Regions from separate parts of the Staphylococcus sp. MSU001 genome, predicted to be linked through region 2. Evidence: predicted binding sites of a transcription regulator. Region 2 holds the regulator's gene; each other region holds the start of a gene.
The links. The regulator LexA, encoded in region 2, represses DNA repair genes until DNA is damaged. The targets are predictions, from matches to a motif close to CGAACATATGTTCG.
Positions count from the first base shown of each region.

Region 1 (2,203 bases), on a different contig from region 2:
CAATGTCAATTCTAAGCAGAAGAAATGGGTGACGATAATGATTTGGTATGTTTGTGCGGCCTTTTTTCCTTGTATATTAGTTGTGCTGTTTAGTGTGGTGACTAGAAGTAAATGGATTGGTACATTAGTCACATTGATAATAATAGGTGCATCAGTTTATAAAGGATTCTTTCACAACGAATGGATTATTTTTATAGATGTGACAAGTTTATTAGCTGGTTATTTAATAATTGATCAACTTGAATTTCATAAGAACCAAAATGATTCTTAAGATGTGTTTATGCAAACAAAAATTTTGAAGTATTTGTTTTTTTGATTTATTATTACTTTAAACTGTAATTATAGTGATTATGATTTAATTTAAAAATTGTTGGATTATTATTTATTGTTCATTTTTTACTTTAAATTAATGTTTATATTATTTTGAATATTAAGTAATCCATGGTGTAAACATTAATAACTAAATATTAATTAGTAAATATTTTAATGGCTAGAACATAATAATTGATACATTGTGAATATAAAAGCGAAAGATTTTAAAGTACAGTGTGTATATAATATGTATCTGATTGTACTTTTAAGAAAAAACATCGCACAGCATACATTACTGATTAAATAAAGCTCTAAGACAATTTCTTACATAAGAAATCATCTTAGAGCTCTTGTTTTAGAATAAGCATTAAAAATGTTAAACTTCTCAAGCGAACAAATGTTTGTATTGTTCTTGTAGAATTTGTTAAAATAGAAAATAATATTCATGAAAAAGTAATTGATACGAGATGTGTAAAATCTTTATAAATGATAACAATAATAGGAGGCGTATTTTGGAATGGTAGAACATGTTCCATTTAAGTTAAAGTCTGAATTTGAGCCACAAGGTGATCAGCCACAAGCGATACAAAAAATTGTGGATGGCGTAAATGAAGGGAAACGTCATCAAACCTTATTAGGTGCAACTGGGACAGGTAAAACTTTTACTATGAGTAACGTAATTAAAGAGGTTGGTAAACCTACACTTATTATTGCACATAACAAGACACTGGCAGGTCAACTATATAGTGAATTTAAAGAATTTTTCCCAGAAAATAGAGTTGAATATTTCGTTAGTTATTACGACTACTATCAACCTGAAGCATACGTGCCTTCAACAGATACCTTTATTGAAAAAGACGCCTCCATTAACGATGAAATTGACCAACTACGACATTCTGCTACAAGTTCTTTATTTGAACGTGATGATGTCATTATTATCGCAAGTGTTAGTTGTATTTATGGTTTAGGTAATCCGGAAGAATATAAAAATTTGGTTGTTAGTGTACGTGTTGGTATGGAGATGGAACGAAGCGAATTGTTGAGAAAGTTAGTTGATGTACAATACTCACGTAATGACATAGATTTTCAACGTGGTACATTTAGAGTGCGTGGGGATGTTGTTGAAATATTCCCAGCTTCTAGAGAAGAAATGTGTATCCGCGTAGAATTTTTTGGAGATGAAATTGATCGTATCAGAGAGGTTAACTATTTAACTGGTGAAGTAATTCGAGAACGTGAGCATTTTACAATTTTCCCAGCTTCGCACTTCGTTACTCGTGAAGAGAAAATGAAAGTAGCTATTGAAAGAATCGAAAAAGAATTAGAAGAGAGACTAAAAGAATTACGGGATGAGAACAAATTATTAGAAGCACAAAGGTTAGAACAACGTACTAACTATGATTTAGAAATGATGAGAGAAATGGGCTTTTGTTCAGGTATTGAAAACTATTCCGTTCACTTAACTTTAAGACCATTAGGTTCAACACCATATACATTGCTTGATTATTTTGGAGACGATTGGCTTGTCATGATTGATGAGTCACACGTTACGTTACCTCAAATTCGTGGTATGTACAATGGGGATAGAGCTCGTAAACAAGTATTAATAGACCATGGATTTCGTTTGCCAAGTGCGTTGGATAACCGACCATTAAAATTTGAAGAATTTGAAGAAAAAACAAAACAACTTGTTTATGTTTCAGCTACACCAGGCCCATATGAGTTAGAACATACAGATGAAATGGTTGAACAAATTATACGACCTACTGGTTTACTTGATCCTAAAATTGATGTGCGTCCAACTGAGAATCAAATCGATGATCTTTTAAGTGAAATCCAAGATCGTGTTGACAAAGATGAACGTGTACTTGTGACAACACTTACTAAAAAA
Region 1 covers NZ_JBRIKK010000006.1:103,781-105,983, forward strand. Annotated here, with positions in the region: gene ACVBFA_RS04315 (YfbR-like 5'-deoxynucleotidase) at 1-32, shown strand, start outside; gene ACVBFA_RS04320 (CsbA family protein) at 38-271, shown strand; gene uvrB (excinuclease ABC subunit UvrB) at 830-2,203, shown strand, end outside.
Region 1: the regulator LexA is predicted to act here: its motif matches at 703-716, upstream of uvrB (excinuclease ABC subunit UvrB).

Region 2 (2,203 bases):
AATGCATAAAATTTTATTGTTATGATAATAATTAACAAATATTCTGTTAGTTTTAATGATACTTATTACTTGAGTAGAATATATCAAAAAAATAAGCATAACCAAATTGTTACGCTCATTTTACAGTAGATAATATGAAAATTAATTGACTAATGCGAACACAGACTGATCATTCTGTTCGCTATTTTGTTTGTCTTTATAGTTTTGAGTAGTTCCTTTTTGATTATGTTGATGAATCTTGTGGTCAGTCATTTCGTACGTTTGTTCTGATTGAGCACCTTGGTTAACACTTAAAAAGAAAGTTAAAAAAACAATACAAGACACTATTACTATTGCCATATATGTTAAAAATTTATATTTGTATTTTAAAATCATCCAATCTCACTCCTAGAACATTTGTTTGTATAAGTAATTTATCAGAACATAAGTTCTGTGTCAACAACATTGCGAACAAATGTTTGTTAGAAAAGATAATTAATGATATAATTATCTCAAACAATAATAAGGAGTGCCTATTTATGAGAGAACTCACTAAGCGACAAAGTGAAATATATGATTATATTAAGAAAATTGTTCAAACAAAAGGTTATCCACCAAGTGTTCGAGAAATTGGCGAAGCTGTCGGTTTAGCTTCAAGTTCTACAGTACATGGACATTTATCTAGATTAGAAGAAAAAGGATATATAAAAAGAGATCCTACTAAACCTAGAGCTATCGAGATAGTTAGCGAACAATTAGATGAGGTAAATGTAGAGGAAACAATTCATGTTCCGGTTATCGGTAAAGTTACGGCCGGCGTTCCAATTACCGCTGTAGAAAATATAGAAGAATATTTTCCACTACCAGAGCACTTAACTTCAACACATAACAGCGATATATTTATTTTAAATGTAGTTGGGGAAAGTATGATTGAAGCTGGAATATTAGATGGCGACAAAGTAATTGTACGAAGTCAAACTATTGCTGAAAATGGTGATATTATAGTAGCTATGACTGAAGATGAAGAAGCTACTGTTAAACGCTTCTATAAAGAAAAAAATCGTTATAGACTACAACCTGAAAATAGTACTATGGAGCCTATTTACTTAGATAATGTCATTGTAATAGGTAAAGTAATAGGATTATATAGAGAAATGTAATAAATTTATAATCAATTTCTTATTTTTAAGTGTAGGCCTCCTTATATTTTTTATATGGTTTAAAAACAATACCCTAGGACAGCAACTAATGTCCTAGGGTATTTAATATATTAATCTCGATGCCAGTGTTAGTGTTAAGATAACGCTTTTATCAAATTTTTTACTCTGAACTACACCTGTTGTGAGAGAAAAATTCAATACAACTTCTGACCAACCGATTTTGTTTTTTTGTTCTTATCTAATATTTCTTTCACTTTTTCAAGTATATCAGTTTGCTTTTTACTTTTTTGCTTCATATTTATCTACATCCTTACGGACTACTTATACCCATAAGTCATATATATAAACATTTAACTTGTATAATTTTCAGTCCAAAAGGGTTGTCTTCGATCATTGAAATATACACCTACGCCCAAGTAATCAAAATGAGTGTTTAAAATATTCTTTCTATGCCCCAATGAATTCATCAAACCTTCATGTGCATAGATACTATTCAATTGTCCGTATGCTAAATTTTCTCCAGCAGCTTTAAATTCGATTCCATCTTTTTTTAATCTATCAAAAGGAGAAAGTTTCTTTTCATTTACATGGTCAAAGTAATTATGCTTAACCATGTCAATACTATGCTTACGCGCAGTATGAGAAACATCCTTGGAATAATCTAATGTTTTTAAGCCATGCTGTTTTCTTTCAGCATTAACAATGTCAAAATTTTGCAACTCAAAACTCTTTGCAAGTAATTTAGATGGTCTACCATATTGATATCTTAAACGATTTTCCATTTTCTCACTCACTTGTAATAATGACTTCACACCATTATCTCTGTGTTTATCATAAAATACTGTGGTATAAATATGGTCTTTATGGAAAACATCATACTCATTACTTTTTACATCAAAACCAACTTTTCCTTTTTTTATAACTTGAATCGGGGACCCATATCTTTCCCTAACAACATCTTTAGGAGTATCATACTTAATTTGAGATTTAGATGAAATAAGATTTTGATTTGTATACAATGCATTAACATGATTGTTAATATAACTCACCATCAAAAATTGATT
Region 2 covers NZ_JBRIKK010000001.1:276,014-278,216, forward strand. Annotated here, with positions in the region: gene sosA (DNA damage-induced cell division inhibitor SosA) at 142-375, opposite strand; gene lexA (transcriptional repressor LexA) at 519-1,139, shown strand; gene ACVBFA_RS01200 (CAP domain-containing protein) at 1,490-2,203, opposite strand, start outside.

Region 3 (2,203 bases), on a different contig from region 2:
GTTATTGGTGATAACCCTCAAAGGTTAGAATATGTAATAAAGCAATGTCTATCTAGATTTGATACTATTGTTTTAACAGGTGGATTAGGGCCAACAAAAGATGATTTAACTAAACATACTGTAGCTAAAGTATTAGGAAAAAATCTAGTGACGGATGAAGCATCGTTAAACTTTATCAAAAACTATTTTAAAGAACAAGGTCAAGATATGACCTCTAATAATAAGCAACAAGCATTAGTGATTGAAGATGCCATAGTTTTACCAAATAAAAATGGTATGGCTCCTGGTATGCTTGTAGAATTAGGTAAACAAAAAATAATTCTACTACCAGGTCCACCGAAAGAAATGCAACCTATGGCGAAAAATGAATTATTACCTTATCTTATGGATAAAGATGAAGTTATTTTTTCTGAATTACTTAGATTTGCTGGTATAGGAGAGTCGAAATTAGAAACACTATTAATTGACCTTATAGATGAGCAAACTAATCCGACAATCGCACCTCTTGCAGGTACGCATGAAGTATATGTTAGATTAACAGCCAATGCCGAAAGTAAGGAACGATGTCAACTGCTTATTAAGCCTATTCGAGATGAAATTTTAAATAGGATTGGTACTTATTATTTTGGTTCAGACGAAGTTAGCATTGAAGAATCGGTTATAAATAGTGCAAAACAGAATTTTGCTATTTATGACGGTGTAACTAATGGAGCTTTGTTTACTCGATTAAAAAATGCTGACAGTAAAAATCTAGTTAAAGGTATGCTACCACATTCTAACCAATTTATTGATATAACTTGTGAGTTTAATACCGTTTTATTCAATGCTGCTCAATATGTCAGAGATTTGTACCAAACAGATTTGGGTATTGTACTTTTAAATAAAGATAATATTGTATATTTAGGGATTTATGATGGAAATAATTTCGATATCGAAACATTTAAGATGTCTCAAAGTCGTAATTTATTGAGAAGCAGAAGTCAAAATTATGCGATGATTAGATTATTAAATTGGTTTAATAAATAATATATTTTAAATTTTTGTAAGAAATATAAGTACGTTTGTTCGTTTTTGTATAAGCTAGAACACAATAAACGCGAACAAATATTCGCAAAAGACTTGTGTTTTGCTTAAAATACTTGTATAGTAAGTATAAGATATTATACAGATAACTTTCTGTAGTAGGAGGTCTCGTTTTGGATAATGAACGTCAAAAAGCTTTAGATACAGTTATTAAAAATATGGAAAAATCTTTTGGTAAAGGTGCCGTTATGAAGTTAGGCGATAATAAAGGTCGCAGAGTATCAAGTACTTCAAGTGGTTCTGTCACAGTTGATAATGCATTAGGGGTTGGAGGTTATCCTAAAGGAAGAATTATCGAAATATATGGACCTGAAAGTTCGGGTAAGACGACAGTAGCTTTACATGCTATAGCTGAAGTACAAAAAAACGGTGGTGTAGCAGCATTTATCGATGCCGAACACGCTCTCGATCCAGTATATGCACAAGCATTAGGTGTAGATATTGATAATTTATACTTATCTCAACCAGATCATGGTGAACAAGGTCTTGAAATCGCCGAAGCTTTTGTTCGTAGTGGTGCTGTGGACATTGTTGTTGTCGATTCAGTAGCAGCCTTAACACCTAAAGCTGAAATTGAAGGTGAAATGGGAGATACTCATGTTGGTTTACAAGCAAGATTAATGTCTCAAGCATTAAGAAAGTTATCAGGGGCTATTTCTAAATCTAATACTACAGCTATATTTATTAACCAAATTCGTGAAAAGGTTGGCGTGATGTTCGGGAATCCTGAAACAACGCCCGGTGGTAGAGCCCTAAAATTCTATAGTTCTGTACGTTTAGAGGTAAGAAGAGCAGAGCAGTTAAAACAAGGTCAAGACATTGTAGGTAACAGAACCAAAATAAAAGTTGTGAAAAATAAAGTTGCACCTCCATTTAGAGTTGCAGAAGTAGATATTATGTATGGTCAAGGTATCTCTAAGGAAGGAGAGCTCATTGATTTAGGTGTAGAGAACGATATCGTTGATAAATCAGGTGCCTGGTATTCTTATAATGGAGATAGAATGGGGCAAGGTAAAGAAAACGTCAAAAATTATCTTAAGGAAAATCCACAAATCAAAGAAGAAATTGACCGTAAGTTACGTGAAAAGTTAGGTATTTTCGATGGTGATGTGGATGAAAA
Region 3 covers NZ_JBRIKK010000009.1:63,412-65,614, forward strand. Annotated here, with positions in the region: gene ACVBFA_RS05825 (CinA family nicotinamide mononucleotide deamidase-related protein) at 1-1,026, shown strand, start outside; gene recA (recombinase RecA) at 1,197-2,203, shown strand, end outside.
Region 3: the regulator LexA is predicted to act here: its motif matches at 1,098-1,111, upstream of recA (recombinase RecA).

Region 4 (2,203 bases), on a different contig from region 2:
CGACTTGTATAGTACTTTCTCATGTGTAAAAGATAAGATATATCCTCTAATTAATCAAGAAAAAAATAATAGACAAAGACAGTATCAATTGTATGGTAATAGACATTGTAAAAATATTAGAGATGTTTCTAGACAAATTAATAGAATTATAAAAATTAATAGTAAGGATATTTTTGAATATAAAGTATCTAAAAATATGGGTTTTGAAGTTTATTATTTAGCTAATGAAAATGAATTTACTGATGATCCTTTCTATGAGGACGTGAAGATTCAAGAGTGGTTAGTAAATGCGCCTATTTTTTCATTTGAAGGAAAAAGTAAACATTTTAGGCAAGATGGTTATAGCGATAATTATATAAACTTCTTGAATAAAGCATCTGTTTTTGTAGTTTGGATGGATGAGCAAGAAGGAGATGTTTTAGAAAAATGTTCTCAAATGGCACTTTATTTCAATAGTTCTGCTAATTTCTTTTTCTTAGAAACTATGTTAAATGAATTACAATTGTATGGGTATCAACAATATAATTTAAATGGAAAAAAAGAAGCCCTATATTTTAGACAATGGATACTAAATTTCAAGAGATCTATTGCAATTATTTATAGAACAGAGCTTTTACCTAGTTTATATTTATATTTGTATCTAAAGAATAATAATGATTTTAAATCTCCACAATATATTGAAGAATTAAACAAAGAAGAATTATCACTAATTGAATTGGAGCAGTCATATAAGGAAGAAGAAAGAAGCGAAAAATTAAATAAACTTTTGTTAATAATAAGTCTTTTATCAATTTTCCAAGTAGTAGAAATTTTTTTCAGTGATAAAAATAATATATTTAATATCAGTATGATACTTATAATGATTTTGCTAGAAGTATTTCGAAAAAGGTAATTATAAGAACACTATTTAAACTTTTTAAAAGTTTAAATAGTGTTAAGTGATACTACAAACGTTAGCATTATTTAAATTATATATATTATTGTTAGTATCAGAAAAGGAAAATGTATTACTAATTTCATCCTTTTTTAAAATTTTTCCTGTATATTTTGAAATGTTACCGTCTTCCCAATATGAGATTGTACATAACTCATCATTTTGAATTTTTATTTGAAAAATCTGATCTAAATTATCTAATGAATCATGTGTTAGCAATGGTTTTTCTATTTTATTTTGATCCTTTATAATTTGTTCTAAAATTTCAAACTGTTGCGGGAGAGTCGCAAAAGCTTGCCATTTGATTTTTCCACGCCCTTGAGGGATTTTAGGGTTTAAATATTTTCTTGGTATTTTTCTATAATCAGTTTCATATTTATATTCATCTGGCGCATTAGGATTTGGAATCATGTTTACCACCTCATCATCATTGTAGAACGTATGTTCCTTTTTGGCAAGGATTATATAATTTTTTAATGTGATTAATTAATTAATTTAAAATAAGTTATTTTCTATATGGAAAAGTTGAGTAAAATTATCGAGCATTTATAATTATAGTAACTGGAATTATGATGTTTGGTATGTTAATAGTATTTTCTCTTTTAAAAAATGTGAACATAAAAAAATAGAACATATATAATTATAAATAATATATATGTTCTTCGATATTATGAAGTTTTATGAAAGATAGAATTATATCAGTTTTTGTAGTACATTTAGACTATTAAAATTTGTTTATTACATTCTTGGCGGTTTCACTTATCAATTTATCATTAGGTTTATCACTTTTATTGTCTTTATTCGTAAAAATGACTAAAATAATAGGTTCAGATTGGTTCTTAGGATAAATAAAAGCTACATCATTTCTAGAAGCATATGTTATTGCTTGACCACTTTTATCAGCAACCTTATAGTCTTTTGGAACACCATCTTTAATTAAAGTGTCTCCGTTTTTATTATTTAACATTAAATCAAGTAAGAAATTTTTATTTTTTTTGCTTAATTTTCCATTTGCGATAAGTTTATTTAAAGTCTTGCCGAAAGCAGCAGGCGTTGAAGTATCTTTTTTGCTCTTTGGTGAATAGTAATTTAATTCTATTTCATATCTAACTGGATTTGTTACTTTATCTCCCAATTTTTTTAAACGTTTTTTAATTTTTTTGATTCCACCGATTTCGTTTATAATTTTATTGTTTGCTGTATTATCACTATACTTCATTGAAGCCTCAATAAGTTCTTTTAAAGTGATATCTTTTCCTACATATTTTT
Region 4 covers NZ_JBRIKK010000007.1:64,988-67,190, reverse strand. Annotated here, with positions in the region: gene ACVBFA_RS04730 (hypothetical protein) at 1-892, shown strand, start outside; gene ACVBFA_RS04725 (YolD-like family protein) at 935-1,345, opposite strand; gene blaZ (penicillin-hydrolyzing class A beta-lactamase BlaZ) at 1,659-2,203, opposite strand, start outside.
Region 4: the regulator LexA is predicted to act here: its motif matches at 1,369-1,382, upstream of ACVBFA_RS04725 (YolD-like family protein).